DNA from 3 places in the Pseudoalteromonas sp. SCSIO 43101 genome. Region 1 is predicted to be linked to each of the others. Evidence: predicted binding sites of a transcription regulator. Region 1 holds the regulator's gene; each other region holds the start of a gene.

Region 1 (10,131 bases):
CCTCGTTATCAGCAGCAAGCAGCACCTCGTGTACAAACTCAAGCTCATAGCCTAGGGTTTGATGACGATTTAGACGCAGGTTTTGATGATTTAGACTCACCCGCTGATCATAAAAACTCAGCCCCAGCTAATCAATCAGAAATAACGACTATGCGCGAAGAAATGAATGCGATTCGTCAATTACTTGAACACCAAGTATCTGGATTAATGCAACAAGATATGGCGCGCCGTGATCCAACACGCGCTTGTATGATTGATCGTTTAGCTGGTATGGGGATTGAGCGTGATGTTGCTGAGCAAATGGCGTGTTTTATTCCTGATGATGTATCTCGCCAACAAGCATGGCAAGCGCTGCTGCAAATGGTTGAAAACCAAATGCATACAACTAACAACGAAATCCTACGCCAAGGTGGAGTTTTTGCACTAGTTGGTCCAACGGGCGTTGGTAAAACAACCACAGTTGCGAAATTAGCAGCACTTGGAGCACAAAAATATGGTGCTGATAAAGTTGCACTGATCACCACTGATACATACAGAATTGGTGCCTACGAACAATTGGCTACTTATGGTCGTATTATTGGTTGTGGTGTAAAGCAAGTAAAAGATGCGAATGAATTAGCTGAAGTGTTATACCATTTACGTAATAAGCGTCTAGTATTAATAGACACTGCGGGTATGAGCCAACGAGATTTACGCTTAACTGAACAATTAAACACCTTAATGCGTAATCAGCGTGTTGATATTCGTAGTTATTTAGTATTAAGTGCTACAGCGCAGATAAATGTGTTGCAAGAAACCGTAAGACACTTTAAAAAGGTTCACCTAAGTGGCTGTATCTTCACTAAATTGGATGAATCTTTAAGTTTAGGTGAGATTATTAGCATAGCGATTCAAAATCGTCTGCCAATAGGGTATCTTACTAACGGTCAGCGCGTTCCTGAGGATATTCGCGTAGCGAATGCTGAAAAACTAGTGAAAAAAGCTGAACAATTGTATTTAAAACGAGCAAAAGCACAACATTCAAGACGTCAAGCAGTAGCGTCGAACACAGTAGGGATGTATGATTAACACAGTATTAGATCAAGCAAGCGGCCTGCGCAAAATGAATCAAAATAATAATAGTGGCGTTAAAGTTATCGCTGTTACTGGCGGTAAAGGTGGAGTGGGTAAAACCAACGTCTCACTCAACACCGCAATCGCATTAGGCCAGCAAGGAAATCGTGTATTAGTATTAGATGCCGATTTAGGTTTGGCAAACTGTGACGTGATGCTTGGCCTTCGTGTTGAACGTAACTTATCTCATGTTTTGTCGGGCGAGTGTGAGCTTGATGAAATTCTCGTCGAAGGCCCTGCAGGAATCAAAATTGTACCAGCAACGTCTGGTTCTCAAAGTATGGTTGAATTATCGCCATCTGAGCATGCAGGTCTTATACGTGCATTTAGCGAGTTAAACACTGAGTTTGATATTTTAATTGTTGATACCGCCGCAGGTATTTCAGACATGGTATTAAGCTTTTCTCGTGCAGCCCAAGACGTTGTTGTAGTTGTATGTGATGAACCCACCTCAATTACTGATGCTTACGCACTTATAAAAGTACTTAGCCGTGAGCATGGCGTATATAAATTTAAAATTGTTGCCAATATGGTGCGCAGTTTGCGTGAAGGGCAAGAATTATTTGCTAAACTTTCAAAAGTAACGGATCGTTTTTTAGATGTTTCGATGGAGTTAGTAGCAACCATTCCTTATGACGAGAACATGCGTAAGTCTACGCGCCGTCAAAAAGTAATCGTTGAATTATTCCCGAATTCACCAGCAGCGGTGGCGTTTAAAACATTAGCAACAAAAGCAGTTAAATGGCCGATCCCTAATCAACCGTCTGGCCATTTAGAATTTTTTATTGAAAAACTAGTAAACGGCTAACTATGACAACATCGGTGAATAAAGCGATGGGATATCAATCAGCACAAAATTTAAATGCGATTGTTGAAAAACATGCCTCTTTAGTGAAAAAAGTGGCGTGCCATCTAATTGCTCGTTTACCTGCCAGTGTGCAACTCGATGATTTAATTCAATCAGGCATGATAGGCCTGATTGAAGCGTCAAAAAACTTTGATGCTAGCAAAGGTGCTAGTTTTGAAACCTTCGCAGGTATTCGTATTCGTGGTGCTATGCTGGATGAAATTCGCCGAGGTGACTGGGCTCCACGTTCAGTTCACCGAAATGCCCGCCTAGTGGCAGAAACCATTGCCGAATTAGAGAGCACGTTAAATCGTGAACCAAAAGACACTGAAGTAGCTGAAAAACTTGATATTACACTGGATGAGTACCATCATATTCTACATGATGTAAATTCTAGTAAAGTATTAGGCATTGAAGACTTAGGCGTGGATGAAGATGTCATCACACCAGTAGGTCAGGATTTAGGACTAGACAAACCGTTTAATAACGTTAAAAATGAGCGGTTTAACCAGTCTCTATTAACGGCTATCCAATCGTTACCAGAAAGAGATGCTCTCGTTTTGTCTTTGTACTACAACGACGAAATGAACTTAAAAGAAATAGGACACATACTCGATGTTAGCGAGTCGCGTGTGAGTCAAATACATGGTCAGGCGATGATTAAGCTCAAAGCAAAAATCAATGACTGGATTAATTAGTAGTAAGTAAATAAAGGTTCAAACCTCACCGGAGGATGTTTTGGATAAAAACATGAAAATTCTTGTTGTTGATGATTTTTCTACAATGAGACGTATCATTAAAAATCTATTAAGGGATTTAGGTTTTACCAATGTGCAGGAAGCTGACGACGGTTCAACAGCATTGCCAATGCTACAAAATCAAGAATTTGATTTTGTTGTAACAGATTGGAACATGCCTGGTATGCAAGGTATTGATTTGTTACGCGCAATTCGTGCTGATGATAGCCTTAAGCATATTCCTGTGTTAATGGTGACAGCTGAAGCGAAAAAAGAACAAATTGTTGCTGCTGCTCAAGCAGGTGTTAATGGCTATATCGTTAAACCATTCACTGCTGCGACACTTAAAACCAAATTGGAAAAAGTGTTTGAACGTTTAGGTTAATCTAAGGGGAGAGGCTTATGTCAGCACTTGCTGCGCCTCAAATAAGTTTAGAGCAAGCTCGTCAACTTGTTGAGTATCTTGAAAATGGTGAACAAGAAAAAGCTGATAAGCTAATTCTTGATGCTGCGTCAAAAGAGCAATCAGAGTTGTTTGCTGAAGTCGGTAAATTGACGCGTCAACTTCATGAAGCGTTAAAAAACTTTGACCTAGATACTCGTCTCGCTGATTTAACTACCGACGCTATCCCAGATGCTAAGCAGCGCTTAAATTATGTTATGGAAATGACAGAAAGTGCCGCCAATAAAACTATGGATGCAGTTGAAGCAAGTTTACCGATAGCGCAACAACTTGCTGATGAAATTGCTGCAATTAAGCCTACTTGGGATCGTTTAATGAACCGAGAAATTGAACTCGGTGAATTTAAATCGTTATGTCATAGCCTAGATAAGTTCATGAATAACTCGCACACAAAAACCGATGAGCTTCAAGGCTTGATGACCAATGTGCTGATGGCGCAGGATTATCAAGATTTAACTGGACAAGTTATTCGTCGTGTCATTGAACTAGTGCGAGAAGTAGAAGACAGTTTAATTAATCTCTTAACTGTGTTTGGCAGTCAAGAAGATGGTCATCAACAACAAGAAAAACAGGCCATAGAAAAAGCACCTGCACCAAGTGACACACTAGCAGGTCCTGAAGGGCCGATTATTGATAAAGAGTCTCGCGATGATGTTGTTTCAGGACAAGATGAAGTCGATGATCTATTATCAAGTCTGGGCTTCTAAGAGGAGAGTAGCTGCATGAGCTTTGAAGTCGATGAAGATATATTACAGGATTTCCTTGTTGAAGCAGGAGAAATCTTAGAGCTATTGTCGGAGCAATTAGTTGAGCTTGAAAACAACCCAGAAGACAAAGATCTATTAAACGCCATTTTTAGGGGCTTCCACACTGTTAAAGGTGGTGCAGGTTTCTTAAGTATGACTGAACTTGTTGATGCTTGTCATGGCGCAGAGAATGTTTTCGATTTATTACGCCAAGGTGTACGCACTGTTACGCCTGAGCTAATGGACGTAATATTACAAGCCCTTGATACTATTAATGAAATGTTCGCCACGATTCAAAATCGCGAACAACCAGAGCCTGCAGATCCAGCCCTATTAGAAGTCCTTCATAAATTAAGTCAGCCGCCTACTGCAGAAGAGCTTGCAGGTGAAGATTTATCTGTAGCAGAGGACGTTGCAGTTGCACCTGAAGAACCAGCAGTTGAAGAGGTTGTTGTTGATACGCCTGAAGTCACAGCAGATACAGCAACAGACAACATCGATGAAGATGACCCATTTGCGTTCGATATGTTATTTGATGGCGGCGGTCTTGCTGATAGCAGCGCTGAGTCTCAAAATATTGACGAAATCACTGAAGATGAATTCGAAAGCCTGTTAGATGAGCTGCATGGAAAAGGCCAAGGACCAGCAGCATCTGCTCCTGAGTCAAATAGCAGTGACAGTGATGATATTACCGATGATGAATTTGATAGTTTATTAGATGAATTGCACGGTGTTGGTAATTTTGGGGAAGTAAAACAAGATAATACTGCCAAGCCTGAAGCTACAAGTTCTATTGAGCCAGCCTCTGCCACCCCTACTGCGGAGGCAGCAAGCAGCGATTCAGACGATGAAATTAGTGATGATGAGTTTGAGGCACTTCTTGACGAGTTACATGGCAAAGGCACAGCTCCTCAATCATTGGAAAGTTCAACCGCGGAAAAAGCACCTGAGCCACCAAAAGCTGAACCTACAAAACCTGCTCAGCCTGCAGCCTCTAAACCGGCACCTGCACCTGCACCGAAACCTGCAGCTAGTAACCCTGCTCCAGCTCCTGCAAAAGCGCCAGCAGCTTCAGCGGCACCGAAAAAGGCTCCGCCTCCACAGGCAGAAACAACGGTTCGTGTTGATACCAAACGTCTTGACGAAATCATGAACATGGTTGGTGAGCTTGTATTGGTTCGTAACCGCTTGGTAAGTCTTGCGAATAACAGCAACAGTGAGTCAATGGGTAAAGCCATCTCGAACCTAGACGTGGTAACCGCAGACTTACAAGGTGCGGTAATGAAAACCCGGATGCAGCCAATTAAGAAAGTATTTGGTCGTTTCCCACGCGTAGTTCGTGACTTAGCTCGTAGCTTGAAAAAAGACATTAATCTGCAGCTAGTAGGTGAAGAAACCGATTTAGATAAAAACCTTGTTGAAGCACTTGCTGATCCATTGGTGCACTTAGTACGTAACTCTGTAGACCATGGTATTGAAATGCCAGATGTGCGTGAAGCTGCAGGTAAGCCGCGTACAGGTACAGTCACGCTCTCAGCATCACAAGAAGGTGATCATATTCTGCTTACCATTCGTGATGATGGTGCTGGTATGGATGCTGATAAGCTGAAAAAAATCGCAATCAGCAAGGGTGTAATTGATCATGATCAAGCAAGCCGTTTGTCGGATACAGAAGCATACAACCTAATATTTGCTCCTGGTTTCTCAACGAAAGAAGAGATCTCTGATATTTCAGGGCGCGGTGTCGGCATGGATGTGGTTAAAACTAAAATAACCCAGTTAAATGGTTCGGTTAACATCCAGTCGGAATTGGGCGTAGGTACTGCACTAGAAATTAAGGTGCCATTAACGCTTGCTATCTTACCAACTCTAATGGTTGTTGTAGGTGAGCAAACCTTTGCTCTACCGCTTGCTGGCGTAAGCGAAATTTTCCACCTTGATTTAACTAAAACTAACGTAGTTGATGGCCAACTGACAATAATAGTTCGTCAAAAAGCGATTCCGCTTTTCTATTTACAACATTGGTTAGTAAAAGGTGCCAACCGCCAAGAGCGTAAAGCAGAAGGTCACGTGGTGATTGTACAAATAGGTACTAAACAAGTGGGCTTTGTTGTTGACTCATTAATTGGTCAAGAAGAGGTGGTTATCAAACCTTTAGATGCCTTATTACAAGGCACGCCAGGAATGGCAGGTGCGACAATTACTTCTGATGGTGGGATTGCATTGATCCTTGATGTACCTAGTATGCTTAAACATTACGTTGGCTAATAATAAATAATAAAGTGCAGTGTTTAGCTGCACTTTAAATGATATAAAACAAGAGAGTGCCAATGGCAGTCAAAGTATTAGTTGTTGATGATTCAAGCTTTTTTCGCCGCAGAGTAAGCGAAATTTTAGAGCAAGACAGCAATATTCAGGTAATTGGTTTTGCCGTTAATGGTCGTGAGGCGGTAGATAAAACCCGTGAATTAAGACCTGATGTAATTACTATGGATGTTGAGATGCCAGTTCTTGATGGCATTAGTGCTGTGAAAGAAATAATGGCAGCAACACCGACTCCTATTTTAATGTTCTCATCACTCACCCGTGATGGTGCAACAGCAACCCTCGATGCACTTGATGCTGGTGCTTTAGATTTTTTACCGAAAAAATTCGAAGACATTGCACGTAATAATGAAGATGCAATCGCGCTTTTACAAAATAAAGTAAAAGAAATTGGTCGTCGTCGCCTCTCTCGTTTTTCGCGCCCAGCACCTATTTCGAGACCAACTCCGGCTCCTGCACCAAGGGGCAGTAGCGCTACAAGTACTAGCAGCGGTATTGTTCAGCCTGATCGCAGCTTTAGCCGTTCAGCTCCTGCTAGTTCGCCTGCGGAATCGTCATCGAGTACAAGTAAAATTCGAGCTTCGGGCAAGCAATATCAGTTGGTTGCTATTGGTACATCAACTGGTGGGCCGGTTGCGCTACAGACCATTTTAACTCAGCTGCCTGCTAACTTTCCGCATCCTATTTTGCTTATTCAACATATGCCAGCTGCGTTTACTCCTGCTTTTGCAGCACGCCTCAATGGTTTATGCAGAATCAATGTGAAAGAAGCGCAAAATGGTGACCGCTTAATGCCAGGTACAGCCTATTTAGCGCCAGGTGGTCAACAAATGTTGATTGAAGGGCGCAGCGGCTCTCGTACATTACGTGTGTTTGAAGATGATAGCCCACGTATTACTTATAAGCCAAGTGTTGATGTTACCTTTGCGAGTGCAGCAAAAACCTATGGCGGTGATGTTTTAGCCGTGGTGTTAACGGGTATGGGCGCTGATGGTCGTGATGGAGCGCGTATGCTTAAGCAAGTCGGTGCAACCATTTGGGCGCAAGATGAAAAAACCAGTGTAGTGTATGGTATGCCACAAGCCGTTGCGAATGCTGGTTTGGCTAGTGAAAGCTTAGCGCTCACAGATGTTGCAGCCCGCCTAACGCGTGAGACTGGCTGTGGATAAGCTGTCTTTTCTCGGCTTAATTATCGCAATTAGTGCTATTGCATTTGGTTATGCATTAGAAGGCGGCGTTGTCACAGCTTTGTTCAATGGACCTGCGCTGATTATTGTTCTTGGCGGTACGCTTGGGGCTGTTATGCTCCAGACCCCTGGTAGTGTTTTTGCAAAAACACTCAAAATTAGTCATTGGGTGTTCTTTCCGCCATATCATGATATTGATGCAGCTATCGAACAAGTAAAGCGCTGGTCGCACAAAGCACGCCAAGAAGGTTACTTAGCGCTTGAATCTGAGGCACTTTCTCATACAGATCCATACGCGGCAAAAGGGTTGAGTCTACTCGTTGATGGTATCGATGAGCAAAAGCTTAGAGATACCCTTGAAATTGACTTAATGCTTGAACGAGAGCGCTTGTTAGAGGTTAGCCGAGTTTATGAAGCGATGGGGGGGTATAGTCCAACAATTGGTATTTTAGGTGCGGTACTTGGTTTGATTCAGGCAATGCAATTTATAACAGATCCTGAAAAATTGGGTGCGGGTGTCGCCACCGCTTTTATCGCTACCATCTACGGTGTAGGTTTAGCTAATTTATTATTCTTACCTATGGCCAATAAGTTAAAGCAGCAAATTGAACAAAAGATGCTGTATCATGAATTACTTGCTGAAGGCATTATTGCTATCTCGCAAGGTGAAAGCCCACTGAATATAGAACTAAAACTTGAGGCGTACCGTGTTGAGCGTCCAAGCTTAGTTGAAGAGTAATTTATTATGATGCGCCGTCGTCTGCGTCATAACACGTCAAAAAACCAACATACCGAGCGTTGGCTTGTTTCTTATGCCGATTACATGACTATCATGTTTGCTTTTTTTGTGGTCATGTATGCCATAGCAATTAATAAAAATGAAGACTTTCAAATTCTCTCCGATTCGCTTGAGCAGGTTTTCGAGAAATCAGCTCGTGAGCAACAGCAAGTTGGAACCGGAGTGAACGGCACCGGAATTTTAACAGACAGAGTCAGTCCAGAAAAAGACATCCTTTACGGTGAAAGTATCCGAAAGGATGAGCAAGGGCCTGAATTACTTGATGGGCAAAGTGAAACGAGTAATATTGATAAAAAGCATCTAGGCAAGCCCCTTGATAGTTTGCTAACTAAACTACAATCTGCACTCATTGATGAAATTCGTGATGGTGAAGCAAGTTTAGAGCTTCATCAAGACTGGCTTATTATTGAACTAAGCTCAGGTATGTTGTTTTCTTCGGGCAGTGCTGTTGCACAGCAACGTGCAAAGGAAGTTGTAGGTTTAGTTAGAGATATTATAGCGCCTGTTGATAACTATATCCGCGTGCGTGGTTATACTGATAACGAAGGTATTCGTAATGAAATGTTTCGCTCTAACTGGGAGTTATCGGTAGCCCGTGCAACATCAATACTTGTTGAACTTGAGAGTTTAGGTATTAATCCTGCTCGAATGGCAATTGAAGGTTATGGTGAATATTCACCTTTCGCTAGTAATGACACTGAGCAAGGTCGCGCGGAGAACCGTAAAGTGGTCGTAGCGTTATCGAAGTTTGGTTTACCCCCCGAAGAGCCGCAAAGTACTGAACAAGAATCACAAAATCAACCGGAAAAGACGACAGAAATTGAGTTGCCAAGTGATGATAACAGCATTAAAGTGATTCAATTACCGCACGGTGGCATTAGGATTACCACGCGCAATGAACAATAATAAGGTGTGATGTGAAAGTTTGGACCGTAGCGAATCAAAAAGGTGGGGTAGGGAAAACAACAACAGCTGTTAGCCTTGCTGGCATTCTTGCTTTACAAGGAAAACGAGTGTTACTTATTGACACTGATCCGCACGCATCATTAACTTATTATTTTGGCATTGACTCTGAAGAGCTTGAAGTCAGCGTGTATGATATCTTTGCACGCGGCAATAGTATGGCCAGTGAAGAAGTTTTACAGGCTCTGTGCCCATCTACGCTAGAGAATCTTGACATTTTACCGGCGACAATGGCAATTGCTACGCTAGATAGAAGCATGGGCAATAAAAATGGTATGGGTCTGATACTTAAAAAAGCACTAGCTAAAATTAGTGACCATTACGATTATGCAATTATTGATTGCCCACCTGTTTTAGGTGTTTTAATGGTGAATGCACTTGCCGCGAGCGAACGGATATTAGTACCAGTACAAACAGAGTTTTTGGCCTTGAAAGGTCTTGACCGTATGATGCGTACGATGGAGCTGATGCAAACATCGCAAGCAAAACAGTACCAATATACGATTATTCCAACAATGTACGACAAACGTACTAAAGCATCACTTGAAGCTTATAAGACTCTGCAGGATAATTACAAAGATAAAGTATGGTCAGGCGTGGTGCCCGTCGATACAAAATTTCGAGATGCTAGTTTAGCACAACAGGTGCCGATTCAATTTTGCCCACGCTCACGTGGCGTGTTTGCATATCGCGCACTGCTTGATTACTTAATTGCACAGGGTTAAAGATGAGTAAGCATTTATTTGCCAATGAAAAAGTGATGACCCAATATTTGGGCGCTTTGTTGTGTGAAGATGAGCCTACTGAAGAAAATCTAGAGCCGGTTGCAAAGTTACTGGAGCAGGTTAAAGAGCCTGAAACTAAGACAGAAGAAAAGCTGACAGAGGTTCAGCCTACCCCAAAATCTGCTTTACCGACCCCTGAACCGACTAAAGAGCTTGAGAAAACCGA
Region 2 (10,131 bases), 190 kb from region 1:
TTGTCGTCTTGGGCTGCCATATCGCATAACCAGTCACCAAATACATTAGAAAATGTAGCCGCGCCAGGTTTTGATTTTGGTAATTTAGACATGCTAGGATCAAATTTTGGTACGCCATGGTAGCCAATTGGATCCGCTTCAGCAGGTTTATAACCTTTACCTTTTTGTGTTTTGATATGCAGTAACTGCGGACCTTTGAGATTACGCATGTTACGTAAGGTATCGACCATCATATTAACATCATGACCATCAATTGGGCCGATGTAATTTAGGCCTAACTCTTCAAAGAAAGTACCTGGAATGACCATACCTTTTAAATGTTCTTCCATTCGGCTGGCAAGCTCTTTCACAGGTGGTAAGCCTGAAAGAAGTTTTTTGCTACCTTCACGAATATTGGTGTAGAAGCTACCAGACAAAATACGTGCAAAGTGATTGTTTAGTGCACCCACGTTTTCAGAGATCGACATTTCATTATCATTTAAGATAATTAGCACATTAGGGTTTACATCACCCATGTGGTTCATCGCTTCAAATGCCATACCTGCAGTAATCGCACCATCGCCAATAACAGCAACTGTTTTACGATCTTTACCTTCTTTTTCAGCAGCAATGGCCATACCTAGTGCAGCCGAAATTGAAGTGCTCGAATGACCTACACTGAAGGTGTCGTAAGGGCTTTCTTCACGGAATGGGAAAGGGTGTAAGCCGTCTTTTTGACGAATAGTATGCATTTGGTCACGACGACCAGTTAAGATTTTGTGTGGGTATGCTTGATGACCCACGTCCCATACTAAACGATCTTCAGGCGTGTTATAAACATAATGAAGCGCAACCGTTAGTTCAACAGTGCCTAAACCTGATGCTAAATGACCACTACTTTGCGAAACTGAGTTAAGTAGGTATTCGCGTAACTCTTTACTAAACGCAGGTAACTTGTCTTGCGCTAAATCACGCAGTTGTGCTGGTTCGTCAACCAAACTTAATAATGGATACTTGCTACTATCAAGTGTCATGATTTTATATACATCCTTCGCTAACCAGAGTGCATTATAGCCCATTGCTGCTCTGATTTTTTAGTTATTTTGTCTTTCTTTTTTAGGCATTAATAATTACGTTCAACGATATAGCTAGCAAGGCTTGCCAGTTCGCTGGTGTCGTAATCAATTGCCTCAAGAGCTTGATGAGCTTGAGCCAGTAAGTCTTGTGCTTTTTGCTTTGCACCTGCCATTCCCAATAAAGCAGGGTAAGTTGCTTTATTGGCGGCAATATCTGAACCTTGTGGCTTACCTAATGTTTCAGTATCAGCTTCTACATCTAGGATATCGTCTTGTACCTGAAAAGCCAGACCTATTGCTTGGCCGAATAAGTTCAACTGCTTTAGAGTATGTTCATCGCAGCTATTAGCACTTAATGCACCAAGTGTAATTGCACAGTTTAGTAAGGCGCCCGTTTTTAACTGATGAATACGCTCTAGCTGAGACACGCTAATTTCTTTACCAGTCGCTTCTATATCCAGTGCCTGTCCACCTACCATACCTTCAATACCTGAGGCTTTGCTTAACGAGGCTATCATTTTTACCTGCTGGCTCGCAGGAACTGAAAATCGGTGGTTGGCGATTAAATCAAATGCTAGTGTTTGTAATGCATCACCAGCGAGTATTGCTTGCGCTTCACCATAGACAATATGACAGGTGGGACGACCACGTCTTAAGTCATCGTCATCCATTGCAGGTAGGTCATCATGGACTAATGAGTAGCTATGAATACATTCAATGGCAGCAGCAAGAATATCGAGATCGGCCTTGTTAGCACCCATCATTCGGCCCGTCGCATATACAAGGTAAGGACGTAAGCGCTTACCACCATTTAAAACACCATAATGAGTAGCTTCTTTAATGTTCTTTTCGGTATTAAGTGGCTGTGCGAAATAGCGATTTAAATGTGCCTCAACGTCTTCTCGAGCGCGTTGTAATTGTTCTTTTAGTTGCACTTAATTAGTCCAAGTTTGAATCAAAATTGCTAAGAGGAGCTTGGCTATCGTTACCCATTAAGATGGCAACTTTTTGTTCGGCTTGTTGCAACTTACCAGATGAAGCATTCGCCAGCGCAATACCACGTTCAAATTGTTTTAGTGATTGTTCTAAAGACAATTCACCTTGCTCCATTTGTGCAACTATTTGAGATAATTCATCCAGCGCTTCTTCAAAGCTTAAGTTTTCTGGTTTCTTTGTTGCCATTGTGGCCTCGATAGCTGTTAGAAAGTGAGGCCAATTTTAGGGGGAATGCTAAACTAGGTCAAAGAATGATGTGTTTTTTTACGCATAATCCATTTTCAATATGTTATTTTTACGCTTTTACATACAGCTTAAACTTGTAGCTTAAAAATCTTACATTAAAATATAATTAATTCATTTAATGATTTAAGTATTTCAATTGCTTGCCGATAAGCAGTTAATAATAAAAATTTGATGCCTGAGGGTGTCGTGTAATTGTTCCTCTGGAGGGGTATGTGGATTTAGCAACCATAATAGGTATTCTTGGTGCCATAGGCTTAATTGCTATGTCGATGGTGTTAAGTAGTGACGGCCAAGTTGCAATGTTTTACAACACGCCTTCGGTAGTCATTGTATTTGGTGGTTCGATTTTTATCGTGTTATCGAATTTCACCATGGGGCAATTTTTGGGCATAGGTAAAGTGGCTGCTAAAGCCTTTATGTTCAAAATCGAATCTCCAGAAGAATTAATTGAAAAAGCAGTAGAATTAGCTGACTCAGCACGTAAAGGTGGTTTTCTAGCATTAGAAGAAGCCGAAATCCCCAACGGTTTTATGCGTAAAGGGGTGGATATGTTAGTGGATGGTCATGATGCTGATGTTGTTCGTGCCACTCTGCAGAAAGATATTTCTCTCACCGCTAATCGTCATGAACTTGGCGCAGGCTTATTCAAGTCACTTGCTGATATTGCCCCTGCGATGGGTATGATCGGTACGCTAATAGGTCTGGTTGCTATGCTATCAAACATGGATGACCCGAAAGCAATCGGCCCTGCGATGGCGGTTGCACTTTTAACAACATTATATGGTGCTTTCTTAGCAAACGTTGTAGCAATTCCTATTCAGGTAAAGCTAGAACTACGTAAAGATGAAGAAGCTCTTAACCAACGCTTAATTCTCGATGCAGTACTAGGTATTCAAGATGGCCAAAATCCGAAAGTCATTGAAGGTATATTGAAAAATTACCTAGCTGAATCAAAACGTAAAGTTGATACCGAGGAGTAGGGCATGTCCGATCAAGAGTGCAAATGTCCACCACCAGGTTTACCAGCCTGGATGGGAACCTTCGCAGATTTAATGTCATTATTAATGTGCTTCTTTGTACTCTTACTTGCTTTCTCGGAAATGGATGTACTGAAGTTTAAGCAAATTGCTGGTTCAATGAAGTTTGCATTTGGTGTGCAAAACAAAATTGAAGTAAAAGATATTCCAAAAGGGACCTCGGTAATAGCAATGGAGTTTACCCCTGGTAAACCTGAACCTACCCCTATCGAAACGATTCAACAACAAACCGTAGAAATGACTCAGCAAATGCTTGAGTTTCAAGCTGGTGATGAAAGCTCTGCCGGTGGTCGTCAAGAGCAACGTGGTAATAAGCGTGGTGGTGAATCGCAAAGTACGGCTCAGCAACAAGCATTGGAGCAGTCAATTTCTGCGGCTGACCAAGAACAGACTAATGAGCTTGTGAAGAAAATTGCCCAGCAGCTTGAACAGCAAATTATGGATGGTGCGATTGAACTTGAGTCATTAGGTCAACAAATTATTATTCGCATCCGTGAGAATGGCTCATTCCCATCTGGCAGCGCCTTTTTACAGCCTAAGTTTAAGCCTATTATTCGTGATATTGCGACACTATTAAAAGATGTGCCGGGTGAAATAACCGTGTCAGGACATACTGACGACTTCCAAGTATCAAATGAGCTTTATACTAATAATTGGGATTTATCTTCAAAACGTGCAGTTGCCGTTGCAAGCGAAATGGAAAAAGCCCCTGGTTTTGATAAATCTCGTATGATGGTTGTAGGTCACGCAGAAACTAGGCCTCTTGTACCGAATGTGACTGATGAAGATCGCAAGCGGAATCGTCGTGTCGAAATATCTATCATGCAAGGTAAAGCTCACGAATCTGACCCTATTGATGTAAGACAATAAATCAATTAAAGTGAAACTTCATTAACACATGTAATGGAGTATAAAAATGAAAAAAGTTGATAAGTACAGCTATATGCCAGGTAATGGCGGCGGTGGCGATGACAATGATGATGGTAAAACGCAAGGTGAGTAACTTTGCCTCATTGGATTGATTCTGTCATTGTGACATTAGATCATAGCTGGGTGTTCATTCTGAGCCCGGCTATTTTTGTATTTTATCTTCGTAAAGATTGGCCCGCACTTTACTTTGCTGTTATCACGGCAGCCTTCTTCTTGTTCGGAACTCTTATTTATTCTGCTCTAAAAGCATTTGATGATATTTATGTGTGGCGCTATGTTGTGTGGGCTTTTAATGATATTGCTTGGATGGCTTTAATTGCCTACTTGGGGATTAAAGACAAAGTCTATTTATGGCAAAGTGCTTTAGGGCAACTGGTCGTTATAATGGCTCCCATATTACAGTTGTTTCGTTTAGTCGATCGTCATCTTTGGGACTTATCGTACAGCACCTATATGTATAAAACCCTGTTACCTTTAATCAATGTTGGTACAGTGGTTGTGTGTTATCTACCTCTTATTTACCTTTTCACCCGACGCCGGCAGCAGGCGTAAGCCATTCCTAAGTTAAAATTCCTGTGCTAGAATACTGTTTATAAAAACAGTATTAGTGTTGCGTTATGAAACTTTACATTGCCGAAAAACCGTCATTGGCGCGAGCCATTGCGGATGCACTGCCTAAACCTCATAAAAAACAGGATGGTTATATAGAGCTTGGTAATGGTGATTGTGTCTCTTGGTGTATAGGGCATTTACTTGAACAAGCCGAGCCAGATGATTACGACACAAGTTTTAAAAAGTGGCGATTCGAGCATTTACCTATTGTGCCTGAGCAATGGCAATTAAAACCTAAAGCAAAAACACGCAAACAACTCACCGTATTAAAAAAGCTTATTAAGCAGGCAAGCGTAATTGTTCATGCTGGCGACCCTGACCGTGAAGGCCAGCTATTGGTTGATGAAGTGATCGAGCAGGTCAAACTGAGCAAAGCCAAAAAACAGCAAATTCAACGACTATTAATAAGCGATTTAAACTTAAGTGCAGTTAAAAAAGCACTTAATAATTTAAAGTCGAATCGCGATTTTATTCCCTTGAGTGTGTCTGCATTAGCTCGCTCACGTGCTGATTGGCTATTTGGCATGAATCTAACTCGGGCTTATACGCTTGCTGGGCAAAAAGCAGGGTTTGGTAATGTGTTATCTGTAGGTCGTGTTCAAACACCTATTTTAGGTCTTGTTGTAAATCGTGATAATGAAATAGCTAACTTTGTAGCGAAACCTTTTTACGAAGTATTAGCTCATCTTGAAACTGAGCAGCAGCAAACATTTTCAGCTAAGTGGCAACCAAGTAAAGCATGCGAACCTTATCAAGATGAGGAGGGGAGAGTATTACATAGAGGGCTTGCTGAAAATGTTGTATCACGTATAACTAATCAACCAGCTAAAGTGGTTGACCTTGAGCAAAAACAAAAAAAACAACAATCACCGTTACCTTATAATTTATCAGCTTTACAAATCGATGCGGCAAAAGCGTTTTCAATGCCTGCACAAAAGGTGTTAGATACCTGCCAAAGCTTGTATGAGCGTCATAAGTTAATTACTTATCCTCGTTCAGATAATCGCTATTTACCAAAAGAGCATCATAAAGATGCAGCGAGTATTATTGCTGCTATTGCTAATAATGAAGGCCAAGCAAGTGAAGCTTGCAAGCAAGCTGACACCAGCAAGCGGAGTAAATGTTTTAATGACAGCAAGGTTGCGGCACACCACGCTATTGTTCCTACCGAAAAACAACTTCGCTCAGCATCATTAAATAGTGATGAACAAAAAATCTATCGGTTGATCTGTCGTCATTATTTAATCCAGTTTTATTCTGACTATGTCTTTAACGAAACCAAAGTAACAGTCGAGATTGCTGGTGGACTTTTTAAAGCCGCTGCTAAGCAAGATGTTAGCTTAGGCTTCAAAACATTAATGGGCAAAACAGAGTTAAAAGATGAGCAAACCTTACCTGCTCTTGAAAAAGGTCAGCAGCTGCATTGTAATCAGGGGGACGTGGTAGACAAAATGACTACACCGCCAGCGCATTTTACTGATGCTACCTTATTAAGTGCTATGACAGGCATCAGCCGCTATGTGAAAGACCCTGAGATTAAAAAGATCCTTAAAGAAACTGATGGACTAGGTACTGAGGCTACACGGGCAGGTATTCTCGAGCTTTTATTTAAGCGCCGCTTTTTAGAGCGTCAGGGTAAAAATATTTTAGCTACGGCAACAGGTAAAGCGCTTATTAGCACTTTACCTGAGCAGCTTGCTAGCCCTGACTTAACTGCTAAGTGGGAAGCATCATTAGGGAATATAGCTGAACAGCATATGAGTTATCAGCAATTTTTAACGCCATTACTGACTGAGTTACATGCTTTAGTTGATCAAGCCAAACAGTGCGACAGCCAAGTTTTTGCCCAATTACCAAAAACGCCGCAAAAGCGACGTTTTAAAAGAAAGGCTAAGCCTAGAGCTAGGTCAGCCTAAACTACTTTTTGTTAAATAGGGCAACCGCGGCATTACTCATTGCAGTTATCCCTGTAGGAAGCGCCTTTTTGTAATCAGGTGCAAACTTACTTGAATGTAAAGAAGGTAATGTTGCGCCAGATTGCATTGCAGCATCATATTGACTAGGTTCAACACCCCCTAACCAAAACAAAGTAATTGGTACATTTTGTTCTGTACGACCATAAAGGCCAAAGTCTTCACCAGCCATTACAGCTTCAGTTTCAAGTACATTGTCTTCACCAATCGCATTAGCAATCGCTGAACGTACTAAGTTGGTTTGAGTTGGATTATTGTATGTTGAAGGAATTGACTCATCTTCATGCACATATACTTCAGGTGCTAAACTTTTATCAAGTCCCGCACTTAATGCGATGCCTTTCGAAATTCGTTTGATCGCTGCAATTTGTTGTAAGCGAACTTCAGGGTTATAACTGCGCAGTGTAAGTTGTAGTTTTACTTCATCTGAAATGACATTGTGTTTGGAGCCACCGTGAATTGAGCCTACCGTGATCACTGATGGCTCTAGTGGTGACAATTCGCGACTAGTAATTGTTTGTAGTGCCAACACAATACGTGAAGCAATCACAACTGGATCTATTGTTGTGTGTGGATAGGCACCGTGACCCCCTTTACCTTTTACAGTAATATCAACAGAGTCAACACTAGCCATCGTGTATTCTGTTTTCATACTGACTTTACCAGCAGGAACACTGGCACTTACATGTAACCCAATAACATGATCTGGAGTAGGGTACTTAGTAAAAAGCCCTTCTTTAAGCATGGCTTTTGCACCACCACCTACTTCCTCTGCTGGTTGTGCGACCATCATTAAAGTACCTTGCCACTGATCTTTATGTGTCATTAACTGTTGAGCTGTGCCAATAAATGAACTCATGTGAATATCATGACCACAACCATGCATTACGCCAACGGTTGCACCAGCATCATTTGTTACAGTAACTTTAGAGGCATAGGGTTTACCAGTTTGCTCAACAATTGGTAATCCATCAGTATCAGTGCGGATCATTACTGTTGGGCCATCACCGTTTTTATAAATCCCAACAACGCCAAAACCACCCACGTTATCTGTAACAGTAAAGCCTAGTTGCTTTAATTTTTTTGCTAGCTTCTGGCCTGTTTGTTTTTCGTGGTAAGACAGCTCAGGAGATTGATGTAAATCTAAATAAAGCTTTTCAATCTCAGGCATGGTTTTTTGAAGGTTTAAATCTAGTGTTATTGCTTGCGCGAATGGACTAAGAAGTAACAAAGCTGCAGAAATAGTAGATAATTTCATAATGACCTCGACCCGTGGGGCTTGTAATTGTTATGTTTGCCACTATATAAAAACCTAAATACTTATATAGTGCAATCGATCAAATGAATAATATGATAAAACTTACCCAGCAAAATTTGCAGCAAGCATTGGGTGAAACGTCCGCTGAAAAATTAGTATTACTTACTTTTTACTCTTCGCAAAACCCAGAGTGTCATCAGCAAGCTGCTATTTTAGAAAAAATCGCACATGAATATGGTGAGCATTTATTAGTAGCAACATTAGATTGTGATGTTGAGCAGGCACTTGCAGGACAACTTGCACAGCAAATCGGTTTACAAGCATTACCTACACTTGTGATGTTAAAAGATTCAGCGCCTGTAGATATGTTACCTGGCGCTCAAACAGAGCAGCAAATTCGCGATGCGCTAGCCAAACATTTACCAGCTCAAAACGAGTTATTACTAGAGCAGGCTAAGCAAGCGTTAATTAATCAAGACCTAAACAATGCCTTTAACTATGCAAAGCAGGCTTATGAGCTTGATCCAAACCATACACGTGTAAAGTTAGTTTTAGCTGATATCTGTATTCAAATTCATAAATTGGAAGATGCACAAGCATTATTAGATTCGGTTGCAGAAAGTGAACGTGATGCGTATTTCACAAATATTCAAGCAAAGTGTGAACAAGCATTAGCTGCAACAGATTCACCAGAAATAAAAGCACTGCAAGATAAAGTTGAAAAATACCCAAATGATTTAGAGATAAAAGTAGAACTAAGTAATGCTCTTAATAGTGCGGGCCGTAAAGAAGAAGCTTTAGAGATGTTATTTAATGTACTTAAAAAAGATCTTAACTACGCAGATGCAAAACCAACCTATCTAGAAATTATCGCTTCATTACCTGATGGTGATGCCTTGGCATCTAAGTATCGCCGTAAGTTATATAGTATCTTGTACTAATTCAGAGTTGATTGATAAAGGCGCCATTAAAAATAGTGGCGCTTTTTTTATTTAAAAACTTGCGTATTACCTAATATCGATAATACTTAAGATCCTCTCGAGAAAAGTTGACTGTATTTTGTACAGCAAACTGTGTTTTTTACTGCCTTTAGCTTGTTTTTTGCGCGAAAGGTAAGTTTTTAGTAGTTTTCTACAAAAAGTGCTTGCGTTAATTCTTCGCATCCCTATAATGCGCATCCACTGACACGGCGGGCAGCAACGAAAGACGCTGAACAACGTAGCAGAGAGTTAAGTAAAACTTCGGTTTAAAACGGTCTAAAAAGAAAGTTTAAAATTAAGTGTTGACTCGAAAAATTAAGGATGTATTATACGCATCCCTAGCGACAACGTCGCAACGTTCTTTAACAATATAAAGCAATCATCTGTGTGGGCACTCGTACAGATTGAGTTCTAACAGCAGATTCTAGTTCGCTAGATGACGCAAACAAATTTAGAGTCTCAATTGAACTGAGTGACCAACGGAAACAAGTTTACTTGTTTCAGCACAGTCAATTCGATTCGAAAGAATCAAAATTCAGAATTCATTGAGCATGTCCTTCGGGACAGAAAAAACTTTTAATTGAAGAGTTTGATCATGGCTCAGATTGAACGCTGGCGGCAGGCCTAACACATGCAAGTCGAGCGGAAACGAAGAGGTGCTTGCACCTCTGGCGTCGAGCGGCGGACGGGTGAGTAATGCTTGGGAATATGCCTTATGGTGGGGGACAACAGTTGGAAACGACTGCTAATACCGCATGATGTCTACGGACCAAAGTGGGGGACCTTCGGGCCTCACGCCATAAGATTAGCCCAAGTGGGATTAGCTAGTTGGTGAGGTAATAGCTCACCAAGGCAACGATCCCTAGCTGGTTTGAGAGGGTGATCAGCCACACTGGGACTGAGACACGGCCCAGACTCCTACGGGAGGCAGCAGTGGGGAATATTGCACAATGGGCGCAAGCCTGATGCAGCCATGCCGCGTGTGTGAAGAAGGCCTTCGGGTTGTAAAGCACTTTCAGTAAGGAGGAAAGGTTAAGTGTTAAT
Region 3 (10,131 bases), 810 kb from region 1:
AGTTTATTACCTGATTAAGAATGTTTATTTTTAAGGAGTAAAAGTGGTGGAGCTAAGCAGGATCGAACTGCTGACCTCCTGCGTGCAAGGCAGGCGCTCTCCCAGCTGAGCTATAGCCCCACATATGCTGGTACTTACTGTTTAGTTTCCACTTCAAAGAAGTGGTGGGTCTGAGTAGATTTGAACTACCGACCTCACCCTTATCAGGGGTGCGCTCTAACCAACTGAGCTACAGACCCAAACAATAAGTGTTGTTCTCTTTACAATCAACAATCATCTGTGTGGACACTACGAACAAATAAGTTCTAAATCGTATAAGGAGGTGATCCAGCCCCAGGTTCCCCTAGGGCTACCTTGTTACGACTTCACCCCAGTCATGAATCACTCCGTGGTGAACGTCCTCCCGAAGGTTAGACTATCCACTTCTGGAGCAACCCACTCCCATGGTGTGACGGGCGGTGTGTACAAGGCCCGGGAACGTATTCACCGCATCATTCTGATATGCGATTACTAGCGATTCCGACTTCATGGAGTCGAGTTGCAGACTCCAATCCGGACTACGACGCACTTTAAGTGATTCGCTTACCCTCGCAGGTTCGCAGCACTCTGTATGCGCCATTGTAGCACGTGTGTAGCCCTACACGTAAGGGCCATGATGACTTGACGTCGTCCCCACCTTCCTCCGGTTTATCACCGGCAGTCTCCTTAGAGTTCCCGACCGAATCGCTGGCAACTAAGGATAGGGGTTGCGCTCGTTGCGGGACTTAACCCAACATCTCACAACACGAGCTGACGACAGCCATGCAGCACCTGTATCAGAGTTCCCGAAGGCACCAAACCATCTCTGGTAAGTTCTCTGTATGTCAAGTGTAGGTAAGGTTCTTCGCGTTGCATCGAATTAAACCACATGCTCCACCGCTTGTGCGGGCCCCCGTCAATTCATTTGAGTTTTAACCTTGCGGCCGTACTCCCCAGGCGGTCTACTTAATGCGTTAGCTTTGAAAAACAAGTCCGAAGACCCGAGCTTCTAGTAGACATCGTTTACGGCGTGGACTACCAGGGTATCTAATCCTGTTTGCTCCCCACGCTTTCGTACATGAGCGTCAGTGTTGACCCAGGTGGCTGCCTTCGCCATCGGTATTCCTTCAGATCTCTACGCATTTCACCGCTACACCTGAAATTCTACCACCCTCTATCACACTCTAGTTTGCCAGTTCGAAATGCAGTTCCCAGGTTGAGCCCGGGGCTTTCACATCTCGCTTAACAAACCGCCTGCGTACGCTTTACGCCCAGTAATTCCGATTAACGCTCGCACCCTCCGTATTACCGCGGCTGCTGGCACGGAGTTAGCCGGTGCTTCTTCTGTAAGTAACGTCACAGCTAAGTGCTATTAACACTTAACCTTTCCTCCTTACTGAAAGTGCTTTACAACCCGAAGGCCTTCTTCACACACGCGGCATGGCTGCATCAGGCTTGCGCCCATTGTGCAATATTCCCCACTGCTGCCTCCCGTAGGAGTCTGGGCCGTGTCTCAGTCCCAGTGTGGCTGATCATCCTCTCAAACCAGCTAGGGATCGTTGCCTTGGTGAGCCATTACCTCACCAACTAGCTAATCCCACTTGGGCTAATCTTATGGCGTGAGGCCCGAAGGTCCCCCACTTTGGTCCGTAGACATCATGCGGTATTAGCAGTCGTTTCCAACTGTTGTCCCCCACCATAAGGCATATTCCCAAGCATTACTCACCCGTCCGCCGCTCGACGCCAGAGGTGCAAGCACCTCTTCGTTTCCGCTCGACTTGCATGTGTTAGGCCTGCCGCCAGCGTTCAATCTGAGCCATGATCAAACTCTTCAATTAAAAGTTTTTTCTGCCCCGAAGGACATGCTCAATGAATTCTGAATTTTGATTCTTTCGAATCGAATTGACTGTGCTGAAACAAGTAAACTTGTTTCCGTTGGTCACTCAGTTCAATTGAGACTCTAAATTTGTTTGCGTCATCTAGCGAACTAGAATCTGCTGTTAGAACTCAATCTGTACGAGTGCCCACACAGATGATTGCTTTATATTGTTAAAGAACGTTGCGACGTTGTCGCTAGGGATGCGTATAATACATCCTTAATTTTTCGAGTCAACACTTAATTTCAAACTTTCTTTCGATAATTTGAAACCGAAGTTTCACTTAACTCTCTGCTACGTTGTTCAGCGTCTTTCGTTGCTGCCCGCCGTGTCAGTGGGGTCGCATTATAGGGAGATCCAAAAACAGTTCAACACTTTTTTTCGATCTTTTTACTGTTCGCTCAAAAAGCGAACTAAAATTACCGAAAATAGCAAAAACGGTCGCTATTATGGCTGTTTTTTATGCCAATATTCATAATTTCATGCAAATTTCATTGCTATGTTCATTTAACTCGTTAAGATAGCAAGTTCACAATGTTAAATTAATGTTTATTTCTTGTTTATTGGTAGATCAAAATGAAATTACCCGATCAAAAATCTTTTCTTTTCTCCGTTATTCTTGCTGTTTTGGGGTTTGTAGTTGTTAAGTTTGCATTTGCAAGCTTAGCGTTAGACCCAGCATTGCTATTTGGTGCAGGCTTATTAATTGGTGCTTTAGTTATTGCTGCGCTTTCATCAACGTCAAGTGAGGAGGCCGAAGTAAAAACAAAAACTCTTTATGTTGGCAACCTACCTTATCGTGCTAATGAAGGTGTTATTCGTGCTTTATTTGAAGAACAAGGCAAAGTTTTCAACGTACGCTTACTAAAAGATAAAAACACAGGTAAACGTCGTGGCTTTGGATTTGTGGAAATGGCTGAAGCAGATGCTGAAAACGCAATCAATCAATTAAATGATAGCGAATTCCAACAGCGTACTTTAAAAGTACGTGAAGCAAAACAAAAACAAGAGAACGAGACTAATAGCTTCCGTGAGGGATCTGATCAGTCAGCGTAATCAGCTCAACGTTTAATTGCGAGTGACAAATAGGAGCCGTTGCATAAAAGTGCAGCGGCTTTTTTTTATCTCCGGTTACTGTGTATCCCCGAAGTTCAATTAAACTTTTAACGCGATTAGCAATCGCTTTGCCTGAATCTATAAGTAAGATCCGTTGTTTATAATAGTCATTAATCGCATTTGCTAATAATGGAAAGTGTGTACAGCCAAGTACCAATACATCTATATCTTCTGCGATAGCTAGACCACACAATTCTTTTTCAAGTTTTTCTTTATTGAGTGTCTGCGTATGAAACAGTGTTTCTGCTATTTCCACCAGCTCAGTTGAACCATATAAACTGACTTGAGTGCCTTGGCTATAAGTACTAATTAAGTTTGCAGTATAGTGGCTCTTGGTCGTCGATGGCGTTGCCAACAAACCAATATGTTTGCTATTGCTTAAAGCGCTTGCTGGCTTTATCGCAGGCACAACACCAACTACTTCTATATTTGTATACGGGCGAATAGTTTCTAATGCAGATGTAGAGGCGGTGTTACACGCAATTACTAGGATATCTACGTGTAATTTTTCTATTTCGATAAACTGTAGTAGCGCAAAAAGGCGGGTTATGATCGTTTGCTGGCTTTGCGCGCCATATGGCAATAAAGCATTATCCATAAAATAGCTATAATCAGCATCTGGGATCAGTGCTTGGATCTGTTCAAGTACGGTTGTCCCACCTATACCAGAATCAAACACCATTATATGAACTGACAAACTGCTTACCTCGGATTATCAAAGGCCAGCAGTTTGCCATGCAGCTATATAAAAATAAAGAAAGGGTTAAGCTTCTTCAGTTGCCGAACGTAGTTTATTCATTTGTTCAAACATTGCTTTGGTATAATCCACCAGCTTGCTTACTTCTTCTTTATCTTGGTTTAACCATTGTAAGATACCAGCAAGTTCATTTTGCAAACCTAACTCACCCGCTTTATTGAACGCTTGTTTCAAATCGTCATTAAATGGCGCTATTTTATCAGCGACTTCTTTTTCAGGGGATGGTTTATATTCTTCATACCCTTTTATAGCAGCAACTGTTTTTGTTTGTTTCAGATCCATGGTAAAGCCAACGAGTTGCTCGTTACCTAAGTTCAACTCTTTAGCTTGTTCAAAGGCGTCTTCTAATGAACCAGAGAAGAATGTTTCGCTAACACTCTGCAAGTCTTCCATCAATTCATTGATAGCTTGCTGCTCTTGCTCATTTAAATCACCATTGACTGTCATCGAGAATGATAAGTCACGTGATTGAGAAGATTCACTGACAAACGCTTCGTTATCGCCATTTTTGCTATAGCCGCTTGCTGACTTACTTTCGTATGCATCAGCAAAGCTAATACTCACTTCATCACCTTCAGCAGTAGTGAAAGTGTATTCTGCGTTATTACTTAAACTAACGTATTGGGCCTGGCTTACTGAAACCGAATTTGGTTTAGGATTGAACAAGTCTTCTTCTAATTCATCAATACCTTTATAGATACCTTCTTTAGACTTTTCGATACCCTCTTCGATGTCATCATTAAGAATACCTGACCCTTTTAGCTCATCATAAGCATCGTCGATGCCCATTTGTACACCTTTTCGTGCATCACCAAGCATACCTTTGAGCTTTTCATCATCAGCACCATCTGCTTTTGCTTTGCGAAGCGCACCGCCAACAAAGTCGAGAACGTTTTTAACGATCTCTTCAAAGTCGAACAGTGGTTTATCTTTTTTCTCTTCGGCTTTAGGTAAACCTAGTGCCTCAGCAAGTTTATCATCAAGAACTTTAGCAGCCAGCTCTCGGCCTCGTTGCTGGTAACTATCTTGACGATTTTGAATAGTAGGCTGCTGCAATGCCTGTTTGCCATTGTATTTATTCACATTTGTATTAGGCATATAGCCTAGGTTGCCAATTTTCATGATCCGACTCCATGTTATGGTTAACTCATTATCGGCCAAAAACCACAGAACTTAAGTTTTTTGTATAAAAAAACGACACTAAAATAAATAACAAAACTAGACAAATCCTCAGCGCTCCCTACAATAGCGCCGTTATAAAGCTAAGAGATAAAAGGTAATCAGCCATGGCGGTTATAAAAATTGATACAACTCAATATGATGCACAATTGAGTGAGAAAGAGCAGCGCATCACCTCACAGTTTAGACGTTTTGGGGTCGATAAATTAGAAGTGTTTGGCTCTGACCCTATTCATTACCGCCAACGTGCAGAGTTTCGTGTCTGGCATGAAGGTGAAGACCTTTTTCACATCATGTTTGATCAACAAACTAAAGAAAAGATCCGTGTTGACGAGTTTGACCCTGCAGCGCCTTTAGTGGGTGAAGTCATGCAAGCCATGATCGAAAACTTAAAAGACAATGAAGTTCTGCGTCGCAAGCTGTTTCAAATCGATTATCTTTCAAGCTTAAGTGGCGAGATTCTAGTTAGTTTGTTATACCACAAACAATTAGATGAGCAGTGGCTACAAGCTATTAAAGAGCTTAAAGCAAAACTTAGCACACAGTTTAAAATTGATTTTATTGGCCGTGCTCGCAAGCAAAAAGAAGTGATTGGTAATGATTTCGTTATTGAGCGTTTAAACGTAAACGGTAAAGAGCTTATCTATCAACAAGTCGAAAATAGCTTTACTCAACCTAATGCGAAAGTGAACATCAAGATGCTAGAGTGGGCACAAGCGCTTTGCCAACCACTTAGCAATGACTTACTGGAGTTATATTGCGGGAATGGTAATTTCTCCATTGCTCTTGCAGATTCATTCGACCGCGTATTAGCGACTGAGATTTCAAAATCATCGGTTTACTCTGCACAATACAATATCGCGCAGAACAAGGTTGAAAACTTAGATATCATTCGTATGTCGAGTGAAGAGTTCACTCAAGCAATGAAAGGCGAGCGCACTTTCTCTCGTTTGGATGGCATTGATCTGAAAAGCTATAACTGCCAAACAATCTTGGTGGACCCACCACGTGCTGGCATGGACACACTGACTTGTGACCTAGTTGCGAACTACGACAATATTATTTATATCTCGTGTAATCCAGATACCCTAGAGCGTGACCTTGACCACTTATGCAAAACCCATGCAGTAAAGCGTTTTGCTATTTTCGATCAATTCCCTTACACCCACCACATTGAATCAGGTGTGTTTTTACAGCGTAAATAAAATTAGTCTGCCAGCGCTTTAAATAGTGCTGGCAACTGCTGCTCACTAAACACTTCTATATTGTTGTCAGTTAACAGCTTTGCAGTTAACCCCATCCCTGAAATTTTCCTTCCAGAATGACTACCATCGTAAATCGTATTGCGACCACATGACGGGCTTGATTCTTTTAACAAGGCATAACGAATACCTTGCTTTTGGCAAAGTTTAAGAGCTTGTTCTGCACCATAAGCAAATTGCACTGTGACATCTTGCGCATCTTTGGTGAGTACTCTTCCCAATTTAATTTCTGCTGGCGGCCTTGGTGTAGGTAAGCCACCAGCTACTTCAGGGCAGAATGCAATAAGCCTTCCCTGCTGTTTTAGAGTTTCTAAGCCAGGATGAAGTAAATTTTGCGATTGCCCGTCATAACGAACATGGTTTCCTAACAAACAGCTTGAAACTAGTATTTTTTGCATTTGCTTTACCAATAAAAAAAGCTCCGCGTGCGGAGCTTTAATTTTAATTAAACTAAACTTATTTATCAGCTAGGTAATTAATTAAGTCTGCCATGCTCTTTGCATCGCTAATACCTGAATCCGCACCTATAATCACGCGATATTTACCATTAACAATAAAAGTTGGAACGCCTTTTAAAGCACCTTTTTGTTGGTAGTATTCTTGGTCGCGTTTCATTTTAGACGCCATAGTACGTACAGAGAAGCTGTTGTAGTACTTATCAAAATCTTCAGCCGATACACCTTGTGAAACGAAGATGTCTTTCATGTCTGCTAGTTCGTTAATACGTGCACGCTTACCGTGAATATGATTAAACACAGCGGCTACTAACGCGTCTTTCTGTGGTAACACATTAGCCGTCGCATAACCTTGCGCTAAGATGGTTTGAATCTCTGGGTCACGAGGACCTGAAAAATCAACATGACTCTTTTTGAACTTTACGCCCTCTTTAAGAAGTGTTTTAAGCTCTTTCACTACTGGCTCGAAGTTATTACAGTGTGGGCAGTAGAATGAGAAGAACTCTTTTACTTCAGGCTTTTTAGAAGCGCGTGCATCAATCGTTTCATAATGCTTACCTTCTTCATATTGAGCAGCTGAGGCATTTGCCGCTAAACCTAGCGTGGCAGCCATTAATACAGCTTTTACTAACTTGATCATTACTTCTTTACTCCAAAATTATTGTTTTAATAAGAATTCGACTAACTCATCAAGCATCTGCTGGCTTTTGATGGTATTTAAATTGATTTTATATTTATCATTTACGATAAAAGTAGGCACACCTGTTAACGCACCCATGTCAGAATATTTTTGCTGTTTATCTTGCATCGCTTTTTCAGCACTAATCACTGGCATGCTTGCAATTTCAGCATCAAACACATCGTTGCTAATACCATTGGTCGCAAGTAATGCTTTAACGTCTTTCATGTCTTTAAGTAAAGCGCGTTGTCTGTGGATGCTATTAAAAATTTGGTCAGCAACTTGCTCTGCTTTGCCATGCTGCTTAGCAATTAAGTAGGCATAGCTTAAATTACTTTGTGTTTGCTTAGATACACCACCTAAAAAGTTAACATGGCTTTTTACAAACTCGGTACCTTCAGGAAGACTTGCAGTTAATGCTTTTGCTACAGGCTCAAACTGAAAACAGTGTGGGCAATAAAACGAAAAGAACTCGGTTACTTGCGGTGTTGCACTTTTCTCAACTTTTAAAACTTCATATTGATTACCTGCCTCAAAATCAGCAGCAAGGGCTGCAAAAGGTAAACATAAAATGAGTAGACTTAACTTTAATTTTTTAAACATTATTTTCTCGTCTTTATTAGCTTTTAAAAATTTATGGTAATAATTTTAATGGTGCTTCCTGTAGCGCTGCAAGCTGTTCTTTTAACGCTAGTATTTGCTGCTCCCAGTATTTGTCTTCAGCAAACCATGAAAAGTTCCGTGGGAATGCTGGATCATCCCATCTTTTTGCCAACCACCCCATGTAATGCACCATTCTCATCGCTCTGAGTGGTTCTATCAGTTTTAATTGGCTGTGATCGAAGTCACAAAATTCTTCATAGGCAGCCACTAAAGTGTCTAACTGTAACAGTTGGTTGTTACGATCGCCACTGAGCATCATCCAAAGGTCCTGAATGGCAGGTCCTTGTCGGCTGTCATCCAAATCAACGAACATCAATGCATCACCAGACCACAATATATTACCAGCATGGCAGTCACCGTGCAGGCGGATAGTTTCAACATTTTTATACTGTTGTGTGGTTTCTTTGATTACCAAATCTAAAATTGTATAGAAGGCGTTCTCTAATGTCATTGGCACCAAGTTACTTGCCTGTAACTGAACTTTAGCTGTCTGAAGATATTCTTCGCAACTGATCACAGGCCTATGTTCAAATGGCTTTGCTTTTGCTACCTGGTGCATTCGACCAATTAAACGGCCAAGCACATCGAGTTGATCTAAATTATCAACTTCAAAAATGCGGCCACCCACACTAGGGAATAACGTAAACAAATAGCCATTATGCTCAAACAAGCTTTGCCCTTCGATAATAACAGGCGCAACAACCGGCACTTCGGCCTCAGCAAGTTCAAATGCAAACGCATGCTCTTCTAAGATTTGCGCCTTACTCCAGCGTTCTGGTCGGTAAAACTTAACAACATATCGTTGGCCATCTTCTGCTTTAAATTGATAAACACGGTTCTCGTAGCTATTTAATGCCAGCAGTCCTGATTCAGCATAGACACCGATACTTTCAACTGCATCTAAAATTGAATCGGGTGTAAGGTCAACAAAACTAAATTTACTCATAATGTCTCATCATATAAAAAAAGCGGGAAAATCCCGCTTTTTATTCATTTACTCAGTGTACTTAATTATCGTGCCTTAAAGAAGTTACTCGGCTGTGAAATCTGCACATCAGGCTCACCATCGACAGAAAGTATAAACTCAAACTTTGTCATTGGCTTTTTCAAATCATAAGGGTCAACAACCAATGACAGTGGTACATTGTATGATTCACCAGAAGGCACAGTGAATGTTTGTTTGCCTATGTACTCAAAGTTATCAAGCCCTTCGACACGAATATTAAATGTCTGCTCATGTTGCGCTTTATTGATAACCTTTAATGTATAGGTATTTTCAACTAAACCATTAAAGTCAACACGGTATAACTGATTACGGTCACGAATAATATCTAAGTCCATAGGTTTACGCATTGCAATGTTCGCCACCAGCGCCCCAGTTAGCAGCACTAAGATGACGAGATAGCCAATTAACTTAGGACGAAGTGCATGGGTTTTGTTATCTGGTGTTTCTAAATTACGCTCTGTGGTATAGGAAATAAGTCCGCGAGGGTAATTCATTTTATCCATCACCCCATCACATGCATCGATACACGCACCACAATTTATACATTCGTATTGTAAACCATTACGAATATCGATCCCCGTCGGGCAAACCTGAACACACAAGTTACAGTCAATACAGTCACCTAAACCAAGTTCTTTTGGATCTTGTTTGCGTGAACGTGGACCACGGCTCTCACCACGCGCTTCATCATAGCTTACTGTGAAGGTATCTTTATCGAACATAGCTGATTGAAAGCGAGAGTATGGGCAAATGTGTAAACACATAATTTCGCGCATCCAACCCGCGTTACCATAGGTACACACCGCAAATACGGCTAAGCAAATATATGAATATGCTGTTGCATCAAGAGTAAACAGATCAGGTAATAGTTGGCGGATAGGCGTAAAATAACCAACAAAGGTAAATGCGGTATAAAGTGAGAATAACCACCAACTTCCGTGTTTAGCACTTTTTCGCCAAAACTTATCAAAATCCATCGGGCGTTGATCAAGTTTCTTACGCTGATTAGCGCTACCTTCAAACTTTTCTTCAAACCAAATGAAAATAAAGGTCCAAACGGTTTGTGGACAGGTATAACCGCACCAAACCCGACCATAGAAAGTAGTTACCAAGAAAAGA

The links. Region 1 encodes FliA, which starts transcription of late flagellar genes. Its sites were predicted from a motif close to CTAAAGNTNNNNNNNNNNNNGCCGATA; they were not measured.
Region 2: the regulator FliA is predicted to act here: its motif matches at 2,420-2,446, upstream of pomA (flagellar motor protein PomA).
Region 3: the regulator FliA is predicted to act here: its motif matches at 4,920-4,946, upstream of J8Z25_RS01380 (DUF5610 domain-containing protein).

The regions. Positions count from the first base shown of each region.
Region 1 covers NZ_CP072673.1:1,085,303-1,095,433, forward strand. Annotated here, with positions in the region: gene flhF (flagellar biosynthesis GTPase FlhF) at 1-1,068, shown strand, start outside; gene J8Z25_RS05160 (MinD/ParA family ATP-binding protein) at 1,061-1,921, shown strand; gene J8Z25_RS05165 (RNA polymerase sigma factor FliA) at 1,948-2,658, shown strand; gene cheY (chemotaxis response regulator CheY) at 2,699-3,082, shown strand; gene J8Z25_RS05175 (protein phosphatase CheZ) at 3,100-3,867, shown strand; gene J8Z25_RS05180 (chemotaxis protein CheA) at 3,883-6,174, shown strand; gene J8Z25_RS05185 (protein-glutamate methylesterase/protein-glutamine glutaminase) at 6,237-7,400, shown strand; gene J8Z25_RS05190 (flagellar motor protein) at 7,393-8,157, shown strand; gene J8Z25_RS05195 (flagellar motor protein MotB) at 8,164-9,123, shown strand; gene J8Z25_RS05200 (ParA family protein) at 9,135-9,905, shown strand; gene J8Z25_RS05205 (chemotaxis protein CheW) at 9,908-10,131, shown strand, end outside.
Region 2 covers NZ_CP072673.1:891,576-901,706, forward strand. Annotated here, with positions in the region: gene dxs (1-deoxy-D-xylulose-5-phosphate synthase) at 1-1,013, opposite strand, end outside; gene ispA ((2E,6E)-farnesyl diphosphate synthase) at 1,103-1,990, opposite strand; gene xseB (exodeoxyribonuclease VII small subunit) at 1,995-2,237, opposite strand; gene pomA (flagellar motor protein PomA) at 2,510-3,277, shown strand; gene J8Z25_RS04210 (flagellar motor protein MotB) at 3,281-4,204, shown strand; gene J8Z25_RS04215 (hypothetical protein) at 4,340-4,816, shown strand; gene J8Z25_RS04220 (DNA topoisomerase III) at 4,882-6,792, shown strand; gene J8Z25_RS04225 (M20 metallopeptidase family protein) at 6,794-8,107, opposite strand; gene J8Z25_RS04230 (tetratricopeptide repeat protein) at 8,191-9,048, shown strand; rRNA gene J8Z25_RS04235 (16S ribosomal RNA) at 9,665-10,131, shown strand, end outside.
Region 3 covers NZ_CP072673.1:274,769-284,899, reverse strand. Annotated here, with positions in the region: tRNA gene J8Z25_RS01405 (tRNA-Ala) at 45-120, opposite strand; tRNA gene J8Z25_RS01400 (tRNA-Ile) at 163-239, opposite strand; rRNA gene J8Z25_RS01395 (16S ribosomal RNA) at 316-1,856, opposite strand; gene J8Z25_RS01390 (RNA recognition motif domain-containing protein) at 2,472-2,951, shown strand; gene murI (glutamate racemase) at 2,914-3,708, opposite strand; gene J8Z25_RS01380 (DUF5610 domain-containing protein) at 3,775-4,890, opposite strand; gene trmA (tRNA (uridine(54)-C5)-methyltransferase TrmA) at 5,055-6,152, shown strand; gene J8Z25_RS01370 (2-thiouracil desulfurase family protein) at 6,155-6,607, opposite strand; gene J8Z25_RS01365 (thiol:disulfide interchange protein DsbA/DsbL) at 6,666-7,304, opposite strand; gene J8Z25_RS01360 (thiol:disulfide interchange protein DsbA/DsbL) at 7,323-7,946, opposite strand; gene J8Z25_RS01355 (serine/threonine protein kinase) at 7,978-8,952, opposite strand; gene ccoG (cytochrome c oxidase accessory protein CcoG) at 9,018-10,131, opposite strand, start outside.